One region of the Amycolatopsis alba DSM 44262 genome, then DNA from elsewhere that is predicted to be linked to it. Evidence: riboswitches for the same ligand, from Rfam matches in the RefSeq annotation. Region 1 holds a riboswitch; each other region holds the start of a gene.
What was found. A riboswitch is a leader RNA that binds a small molecule or an ion and turns the genes downstream of it on or off. The one in region 1 is predicted to bind cobalamin.
Positions count from the first base shown of each region.

Region 1 (3,267 bases):
GCACGGCTTCGTTCGTGAGCAGGAACTTCGAGGCGCGGGCGACCGTGTCCGGCTGCTCGTCCAGCGCCCGCAGGGCCAGCACGAGATCGGCGGTGGCGTCGTAGTCGACGTAGGTCTTCCCGTCCTCGGTGACCTCGACGTGGTCACCGCCGACGAGCCGGTTCGTCAGGTACGCACCGAGCCGGGAAGCCGCGGTGGCCGTGCCGGGGACCGCGACCGGCGTGGCGATCGCGGTCGGCGGCGGGACCCTGGCGCCGGTCGACGCCCTGGGGGTGACGGTCTTCTTGGGTTTCGGCGCCACGGTCTTCGGTGCCGGCTTGTCCGGCACCGGTTTGGCTGCGGGCGGGGTGTTCGTGACGGTGACCGTGCTCGGCGCGGGCGGGCTGACCGACTGGGACGACGTGCTCGGCGTCGGTGTCACCGACGTCGTGGTCGTGGTGGTCGTCGTCGTTGTGGTCGTGGTGGTGGTCGTGGTCGTGGTCGTGGTGGTGCTGGTCGGCACCGGTTCGCTCGTGGTCGAAGTCGGGGTGCTCGTGGGCGAGCCCGTTTCGGACGAGGTCGTCGGCGTTTCCGAAACGCTGCTGGTCGGCGGCTGCGCGCCGCCCTTCGCGAGCGAATAGAAGCCGATCTGCGCCAGCCCGAGCGAAGCCTGGGCACCCGCGCGGATCCAGGTGTCGAGCCCGCTGATGCCCGAGGTACGCGCGGCTTCGTAGGAAGCGGGGTTGTAGGCGATCGCGCCGAGTTCGCCCGCGAGCCGGTTGCCTGCGTCGGCCGCGGCGTTGGCCTGCGCGGATTTGAGGAACCGCACGCCCTTGTCCACCGCCGCGGCCGCGCCGCCCGCGTCGGCGAGCCCCTGGACGATCATCCCGGTGCTGTTGGTGTTCGGGGCCTCGGTGCCGACGCCGCCACCCCAGCCGCCACCGGCGCTCTGGTTGCCGAGCAGCCACGAGACGGTCTTGGCGATCGGGGCGTCGAGCCCGGTCGCGCCCGCCTTCCGCGCGGCCACCATCGCCGAAAGCGCGATGCCGGTGGCGTCGCCGTCGGACGGGGACAGGTCGAGCGGCTTGCCCTCGTCGCAGGTCGAGACCTTGTGACCGTCCGGGGTGACGTGGTCGCCGGTCTCTTTCGTCGGGATGTAGGGGAAGAAGATGCGGAAGTAGCCCTCGGAACACTGCTGGGTCAGCAGCTTGTCGATGGCGAGCTGGTCGTTCTCGCCCACCGCGGCGAGCCCGATCACGCCGAGCGCCTGGCCGAACATGTTGGCGTTGTTGCTCACCGTGCCAGTGATGTCGGGATTCTTCGTGTAGTCGCTTACCCGGCCCTTGTCGGGGCCGTTGCGCATGATCGCGGCCTTGGTCTCGGCGACCAGGTCGTAGCCGTCGAAGCTCCGGGGGTTCCGGCCGGAGACCTCCGCGGCGACCAGGGTCTTGGCCGTGGCGCCGCCGACGATGACGTTGTCGAACCCCGCGCCGGGGATGAACCCGTCCCAGGTGAAGTAGTCGGTGGCGTGGCCTTGTTCGTCGAGGAACTTCGCGATCGGCTCGGCACGCTGACCTTCGCCCGCGGCGTACATCGCGAAGAGCACGTCGAGCATCAGGCCGTGGTCGGGCAGCTGACCGCCGGCGGGGTTCTCGAGCGTGCCGTCCGGCTTCAGTTTCGTCGCGAGCCAGCGGGAATTCGCCTGCGCCGCGTCACGGTCACCGGCGGCCGTCGCCGTTCCGGTGAGCAGTGCGGCGACCACGCCGACGCTGACGGCGAAGGCCAGTGCGGCCTGGTACCCGCGGCGCATGACTCCTCCTTGCGGCATGACGGAGGACAGGCGCGGGACGCCGCAGTCACCCCTGTTTATCGCGACAGTGGTTCGGACTTCTGGTTGGTTCATCCGCCCGTGCGGTACCCCGGCTCGCCCTGGTGAAGGGCCCACGGTTGCGCGACAGCGCCGGATTTCGACCGGCTTCCCCGTCACGGGCAGCGGTGTTCAGTTGTCGAGCCCGCCGAGGTTAACACTCGATTACCTGCGGCAGGCACCGCTGACCAGGTCGGTTGCCAGGATCACATCACCGCTCGCGCCCGGCGGTACCCCGGCGCTTGACCGGGATGAGATTCTTCGGTTCGTCCGATTCAGCGCGGTCGTGGGGGAAGTCCGGTGAGAGTCCGGCGCTGTCCCGCAACGGTATGCCCTCCAGGCGAGCCCGGTCACCCACATCGCGCGGTGTCACCACCGACTCCTGTCGTGGAAATGCGGGAAAGGGTTCTCATGAGACGTTTGGTCCTCGCTGTCGCCTTGCTGTGCGGCATCGGACTGGTCGCCGCACCGGCGGCGACCGCGGCCACCCCGGTCAAGGCGGACGCCGCCGCGGGCTGGCTCGCCAGGCAGCTGACCGACGGGGAAAGGTTCGAGGCCGACTTCGGCGGCCAGAAGTTCCCCGACCAGGGCTTGACGATCGACGCGATCTTCGCGTTCGCCGCCGCCGGGGTGTCCGACACGAACGCGGGCAAGGCGATCGCCTGGCTGGCGAAGCCGGAGATCACCACCGGCTACGTCGGCAGCGGCGCCGAGGCGTACGCGGGCGCGCACGCCAAACTTCTGCTCGCCGCGCAGATCCGGGGCAAGAACCCGGCGTCGTTCGGCGGTGTCGATCTGAAAACGGGACTGCTCTCGCTGCTCACGCCGTCCGGCCGGTTCTCCGACCGCTCCGAATTCGGCGACTACTCCAACGCCTTCTCGCAGTCGCTCGCCCTGCTGGCGCTGGATCGCACCCCCGCCGGGGCGCCCGCGTCGGCGGTGACCTTCCTGGCGGGCAGCCAGTGCGCGGACGGCGGCTTCCCGCTGAACTTCGGCGAAGCGACCTGCACGAGCGACGTCGACTCGACCGCGATGGTCGTGCAGGCCCTGCGCGCCACCGGTGACGCGGTGAACGCCCGCGAAGGCACCACCTGGCTGGTCACCAAGCAGCACGCGAACGGCGGCTTCGGTGTCGGCACGAACGCGCCGAACGCCAACAGCACCGGCCTCGCCGCCGAAGCGCTGGCCGGGCACCGTCCCGCCGCCGCGGTCAAGGCGCGGGAATTCCTGCGGTCGCTGCAGACCGGCTGCACCGGCGCCGAGGCGGACCGCGGCGCGATCGCCTACGACGCCACCGGCCTGAACCCGTCGACCGCCCCGCGCGCGACCGCGCAGGCGATCCTCGGCCTGGCCAGGGTTCCGCTGAGTGACCTGCACGGCGGCGGCCGTCCGCAGGCTCCGGTGCTCGCCTGCCCGTAAGC
Region 1 covers NZ_KB913032.1:689,782-693,048, forward strand. The annotation lists gene AMYAL_RS50120 (hypothetical protein) at 1-1,789, opposite strand, end outside; cobalamin riboswitch at 1,873-2,014, opposite strand; cobalamin riboswitch at 2,098-2,222, shown strand; gene AMYAL_RS0103055 (prenyltransferase/squalene oxidase repeat-containing protein) at 2,258-3,265, shown strand.

Region 2 (3,267 bases), 7.4 Mb from region 1:
GTCGAGCCGTCCGAGCGCGGAGCCGCCGAGGTCTTCGGGCAGGTAGACGCCGCCCATGCCCAGCTGGGCGGCCTTGCGCAGGACGTCGACCGGGAAGTGCTTGGCCTGGTCCCATTCGATCGCGTGCGGGGCGAGGTGCTCCGCGGCGAACTCCGCCGCGGTCTCGCGAAGGGCCCGCTGTTCGTCGGTCAGTCTCATCGCGGCCTCAGCTCATCGTCGGGATGACGAAGCTGGCGCCTTCCTTGGTGCCGGAAGGCCAGCGCGAGGTGACCGTCTTGGTCTTGGTGTAGAAGCGGATCGAGTCCGGCCCGTGCTGGTTCAGATCGCCGAAACCGGAACGCTTCCAGCCGCCGAAGGTGTGGTAGGCGATCGGCACCGGGATGGGCACGTTGACTCCGACCATGCCGGTGTTCACCCGCGAGGTGAAGTCGCGGGCGGTGTCACCGTCGCGGGTGAAGATCGCGACGCCGTTGCCGTACTCGTGCTCGCTGGGCAGCCGGAGTGCTTCCTCGTAGTCGGCCGCGCGGACGATCGACAGCACCGGCCCGAAGATCTCTTCACGGTAGATCCGCATGTCGCTGGTGACGTGGTCGAACAGGCAGCCGCCGAGGAAGAAGCCGTTCTCGTGACCGTCCACAGTGGTCTCGCGACCGTCGACGAGCAGCTTCGCCCCTTCCGCGAGGCCGACGTCGATGTAGTCGCGGACGCGCTGGACGGCCTCGGCGGTCACCAGCGGCCCGAAGTCGGCCGTCTCGTCGAGCGAGGCGCCGACCTTCAGCGTCTTGACACGTTCGGTAAGCCGGGCGGCCAGCGCGTCGGCGGTGGCCTCGCCGACCGGGACGGCGACCGAGATCGCCATGCAGCGTTCGCCCGCGGAGCCGTACCCGGCGCCGATCAGCGCGTCGACGACCTGGTCGAGGTCCGCGTCCGGCATCACGATCATGTGGTTCTTGGCTCCGCCGAAGCACTGCGCGCGCTTTCCGTGCGCGGCCGCGGTGGTGTAGATGTACTCGGCGATCGACGACGAACCGACGAAGCCGACGGCCTCGACGCGGGGATCGGTCAGCAGCGCGTCGACGGCTTCCTTGTCGCCGTTGACCACGTTGAACACACCCGGCGGCAGACCGGCTTCCAGGAAGAGCTCGGCCAGCCGCAGGGGGACCGACGGGTCGCGTTCGGACGGTTTGAGCACGAAGGCGTTCCCGCAGGCGATCGCCGGGGCGGCCTTCCACAGCGGGATCATCGCGGGGAAGTTGAACGGCGTGATCCCGGCGACCACGCCGAGCGGCTGCCGCATCGAGTAGACGTCGATACCGGTGCCCGCGTTGTCGCTGTACTCGCCCTTGAGCAGATGCGGGATGCCGATGGCGAACTCGACCACTTCGAGCCCGCGCTGGATGTCGCCGCGCGCGTCGGGGACGGTCTTGCCGTGTTCGGAGGTGAGCAGCCGGGCGAGGGAGTCCTCCTCGGCGCGGACGAGGTCGACGAACTTCATCAGCACACGGGCCCGCCGCTGCGGGTTCCAGCGGGCCCACTCGAGCTGGGCCTGCGCCGCGTCCGCGACCACGGTGGCGACCTCGTCGGCCGAGGCGAGCGGGACACGGGCCTGGACGGCGCCGGTGCTGGGGTCGAAGACGTCGGCGAACCGGCCGGACGTCCCCGCGACCGGCTTGCCGCCGACGAAATGACTGAGTTCGGTGCTCATGGATGCCCTTTCCGAAAGTACGCAGGACGAAGCCGCCCGAAGACCGCGATCGGCGGCCGGGCAGGGGAGTACGGACGACTTACCGCCGGGGTGGTGGCGGGTCGGCGACTTTCGCGCAGGCAGGAAGAATCCGCATGCGTTCAGCTCCATCCTCGTGGACGAACGTGGACATCTGCGGCCGGTATCCTGGCTCCCGGATCCGCGGCGGCTCCGGCCTTCCCGGCTCGCGCCAGTGGCCTTCTCTGCGGGAGCGCCGCTCCCCGGTCACAGTGGCGGGACCGCACCGGATTTCCACCGGCTTCCCTGCACCGCAGACCTGTGGACACCATAAAGTAGGAAGTCCGACTATGTCGAGGTTGTGGCGTACGCCTCAGCGGCCCCGCTCCATCGAGCGGCGGGGTGGTAGCTGGTGTTGCGAAAGCCACTTTCGCAACGTTGAAGGTTGCGAAAGTGGCTTTCGCAACGCTTCCGGCGGGACCACCTGCCCGGCGGCGGTAGCGGTCGGGAGCGGTAGCGGTCGGCAGTGCCGAGTGTCGCGAAAGCCACTTTCGAGACATCAGACGTCCCGAAAGTGGCTTTCGCGACACCGGGGCCGGCGGCCCCGCTCCGAATCGCGACTCAGGCGAGGGGTGGGTAGGGCAGCAGGCTGGAGGAGTGCTCGTCCACCCGCATTGGCTTCCCGATCGCGGGGAAGGCACGCTGCGGGCAGGCGGGCCGCTCGCAGACCTTGCAGCCCATCCCGATCGGGGTGATCGCCGCGCCGGTGCCGAGTGCCAGGCCGTCGGAGTAGACGAGCCGCCGGGCATGCCGCAGTTCGCAGCCGAGCCCGATCGCGAACGTCTTCCCCGGATCGCCGTGCCCGCCCGCCGCGCGGGAAACGGTGCGCGCGAGCCAGAAGTACTTCTTCCCGTCCGGGAGTTCGGCGATCTGCGTGAGGATCCGGCCCGGCGAACCGAAGGCTTCGTAGACGATCCACAGTGGACACGAGCCGCCGACCCTGGAGAAGTGGAACCCGGTGGCGGACTGGCGTTTCGAGATGTTGCCCGCGCGATCGACGCGGACGAACGAGAACGGCACCCCGCGTGTGCCGGGACGCTGCAAAGTGGACAGCCGGTGGCAGATCGTCTCGAAGCCGACACCGAAATGGTCCGAGAGCCGCATGATGTCGTAGCGGTACCGTTCGGCCGCGCCGAGGAAGACGCGGTACGGCAGCACGACCGCGCCCGCGTAATAGTTGGCCAGGCCGATCCGGGCGAGCCGCCGGGCGGTGTCGCCGCCGAAGTTGCCGCCGTCCACCAGCCGGTCGATCACGTCTCCGGCTTCCAGCAGTGCCAGTTCGGACGCGAGCCGGAAGGCGGCTTGCCCTGGTCTCAGGGCGGGGGAGAGGCGCAGGGTCTTCTCGCGTGCGTCGAAGTGGTGCTGGTCGGCGCCCAGGGGTTCGGCGACGACCTTGACTCCGTGCCGCTCCAGGAGCCCGGCCGCCAGTCCATTGCGGACTTCGCCAGGGTGCAAGCGCAGTGCGGCGGCGAGCTTCTCCGCGGGAGCGTCGAGTTCGGCGACGT
Region 2 covers NZ_KB913032.1:8,122,796-8,126,062, reverse strand. The annotation lists gene AMYAL_RS0137795 (acyl-CoA dehydrogenase family protein) at 1-198, opposite strand, end outside; gene AMYAL_RS0137790 (CoA-acylating methylmalonate-semialdehyde dehydrogenase) at 206-1,705, opposite strand; cobalamin riboswitch at 1,865-2,050, opposite strand; gene AMYAL_RS0137785 (short-chain fatty acyl-CoA regulator family protein) at 2,324-3,267, opposite strand, start outside.
Region 2: linked by a shared signal. The riboswitch ahead of AMYAL_RS0137790 (CoA-acylating methylmalonate-semialdehyde dehydrogenase) and the one ahead of AMYAL_RS50120 (hypothetical protein) in region 1 are both predicted to bind cobalamin.

Region 3 (3,267 bases), 8.2 Mb from region 1:
GGCGCACGGCCCGCTCCCGATCGGTCGGGGGCCTGCCGAGGGTGCCGAAGATGACCGACGGCATCAGCATCCCGTGGAGCACGCCGTCCGCGTCGAAACCGCCTCCGGCCTGCGGAAAGCCCCAGGCGATCCGGTCGAGAGGGAGCGGGCCGATCGCCGCCGTCGGCTCGGTCCAGATGTTGCCGAAGACAAGTACCGTGGCCTTGCCGACACGAGGGGCCAGGAAAGCCGTCGCCTCCGGAAGGCGGTGGTGCGACACGCTGAGCACGATCAGGTCGAAATCGTGGTCCGGCTCCAGTGTTTCGCGGAGGCGCACCGGCCACTCTTCGACGACGCGCTGCCCCCATACCCGGCGCCGCGTGTCGAGCAGGTCGAGATCCACCGTGTCCCCGTACTCCGCAGCGCGGCCCGGCCGGACGTAGAACTCGACGTCATGTCCCGCCTTGTGCAGGGCCCAGCCGTAGATGGTGGCGATCACGCCACGGCCGAACATCAGGATCTTCAAGGTGCACCTCACGGGGTACGATTGATGTGGAGATCATCTCCACTTCGAAAATATGGAGATGATCTCCATTTGTCAACGCGAGGGAGCGCATGACCGCCGACAAGCCGCTGCGGGCCGATGCCCGGCGCAAGCGCGAGGCCCTGCTCGCCAAGGCACGGGAGCTCTTCCAGGCCGGATGCTTCTTCGATCTGCGCTTCGACGACTTCGCCTGCCTGGCAGGCGTGGGCACCGGCACGCTCTACCGCCACTTCCCCACCAGGGAGGCACTGGCCGAGGCGGTCTACCACGGGGAAGTCGCCGCGCTGTGCGACCGCGCCCGACAGCTCCAGGCCACCCTGCCCGCGGCGGAGGCGTTGGCGACCTTCCTCCGCGACATGGTCGACCACATCGATGCCCATCAAGGCCTGGCCCGGACGCTGGCCACCCTCATGGCCGATCGTTCGGGCGCGCTCGCCGAGGGCAGCCAGGCGCTGGAACAGGCTGTCACCGACCTGGTGGCCGACGCCGTCCGGGACGGCACCGTTCGCGACGACGTGGACGCCGGCGCCGTGATGATGGCGTTGCACGGCATCGGCGCGGCCCATGACCGCCCCGGATGGCGGGCCGAGGCCGACGGTGTCATCACCCTCCTGCTGGACGGGCTGCACCGTCCGCTCTGACTTTTCTCACATTCGAGCGGTCCCGTAGCGCTCCTGAGTACGCTTCGAGGTGCTACTGGTTCGCCCGGCCTCCCAGGCCGGTCGAGGTAACAGGGAACCCGGTGTGAATCCGGGACTGCCCCGCAGCGGTATGTGGGAACGAAAGCCGTCACCGTGCGAGACACGGTAAAGCACTGGGCATGGCGCCCTGGGAAGCGACGGCCGGTAGGAGCGAGCGAGTCGCCCACGAGTCCGAAGACCTGCCCGTGGTACGTGCGCCGACGGCGTGCGTGAGTCCGGGCCTCGCGGGATGGGCACGACCGAAATCGCGGTCACTCCTGCGCGCGCTCCGGACTCTGACGACAAGCTCGCGAGGAGAGAGCTGTGACCGAAATCGGCACGACAGTGCTGGGCTACCCCCGGATCGGACCGGACCGGGAACTCAAGCGTGCGCTCGAACGCTACTGGGCGGGCAAGATCGACGAGGCCGAACTGCTGGGCACCGGCCGCGCGTTGCGGACGCAGACCTGGCAGGCGCTCGAAAAGGCCGGGCTGGACTCCGTCCCGTCCAACACGTTCTCCCACTACGACCAGGTGCTCGACACCGCCGAGCTGTTCGGGGCGCTGCCGGAGCGCTTCACGACGCTCGGCCTTTCGCCGCTCGACACCTACTTCGCCGCCGCGCGCGGGGTGCAGGACGCGCCGGCGATGGAGATGACGAAGTGGTTCGACACGAACTACCACTACCTCGTCCCCGAACTCGGCCCGGACACGACGTTCTCGCTCACCGGCACCAAACCGCTGGACGAGTATCGCGAAGCCCGCGCGATCGGCGTCGAGACGCGGCCGGTACTGGTGGGCCCGGTGACGTTCCTGCTCCTCGCGAAGGCGTCCGAGAGCGCCCCAGAGGGCTTCCGCCCGCTGGACCTGCTCGACGACCTCCTCGACGGCTATGTCGAACTGCTGCGCCAGCTGCACGACGAAGGCGTCGAGTGGGTGCAGTTCGACGAGCCCGCCTTCGCCGCGGATCGCACCGAGCAGGAGCTCAACGCGCTCATCCGCGCCTACCACCGGCTCGCGAAAGCCACCGCGCGGCCGAAGATCCTGGTCGCCGGCTACTTCGGCGGTCTCGGTCGCGCTCTGGGAGTGCTCGCCCGCTCCCCGATCGACGCGATCGCCGTCGACCTGGTCACCGATGAGTCCTTTGTGGACGCTGTCGTGGCCGAACCCGCGTTGCGGGACAAGGAGGTCCTGGCCGGTGTCGTGGACGGGCGCAACGTCTGGCGCACCGACCCGGCCCGCGCGCTCGGCCGGGCGGCGACGCTGCTCGGCACCGCGAAGTCGGTCAGCGTGTCGACGTCGTGCTCACTGCTGCACGTGCCCTACGACGTCGAACGGGAGGACGGGCTTCACCCGCGTCTCAAGGGCTGGCTCGCTTTCGCCAAGCAGAAGGTCGACGAGGTCGTCCTGCTCGGGCGCGCGCTGAAGGAGGACGGGGTCGACCTGTCCGCCGCTCGTGCCGCGGTCTCGGATCGCGCCACGGCGGCCGACCTGGCCGACGCCGGCGTGCGCGCCAGGCTGGAGGCGTTGCGGCCGGAAGACACCGTCCGCTCCCCCTATGCCCGGCGCGCGGCGGCGCAGCAGGCCGCGCTGGACCTGCCGCCGTTGCCGAGCACGACGATCGGCTCGTTCCCGCAGACCACCGAGGTCCGCAAGGCGCGGGCCGCGCACAAAGCGGGTTCGCTGGACGACGCGGGCTACGAGGCCGCGATGAAGGCGGAGATCGAGCACGTCATCCGGCTGCAGGAGGATCTCGGGCTGGACGTGCTGGTGCACGGCGAACCCGAGCGCAACGACATGGTGCAGTACTTCGCCGAGCGGCTGGCCGGGTTCGCCGCCACCGACTTCGGCTGGGTGCAGTCCTATGGCTCGCGGTGTGTCCGGCCGCCGATCCTGTACGGCGACGTCTCGCGCCCGGAGCCGATGACCGTCGAGTGGGCGCGCTACGCGCAGAGCCTGACCGGCAAACCCGTCAAGGGAATGCTGACCGGTCCGGTGACGATCCTGGCGTGGTCGTTCGTCCGCGACGACCAGCCGCTGGGCGAGACCGCCCGCCAGGTGGCG
Region 3 covers NZ_KB913032.1:8,920,817-8,924,083, forward strand. The annotation lists gene AMYAL_RS0141010 (ketopantoate reductase family protein) at 1-505, opposite strand, end outside; gene AMYAL_RS0141015 (TetR/AcrR family transcriptional regulator) at 595-1,164, shown strand; cobalamin riboswitch at 1,204-1,425, shown strand; gene metE (5-methyltetrahydropteroyltriglutamate--homocysteine S-methyltransferase) at 1,528-3,267, shown strand, end outside.
Region 3: linked by a shared signal. The riboswitch ahead of metE (5-methyltetrahydropteroyltriglutamate--homocysteine S-methyltransferase) and the one ahead of AMYAL_RS50120 (hypothetical protein) in region 1 are both predicted to bind cobalamin.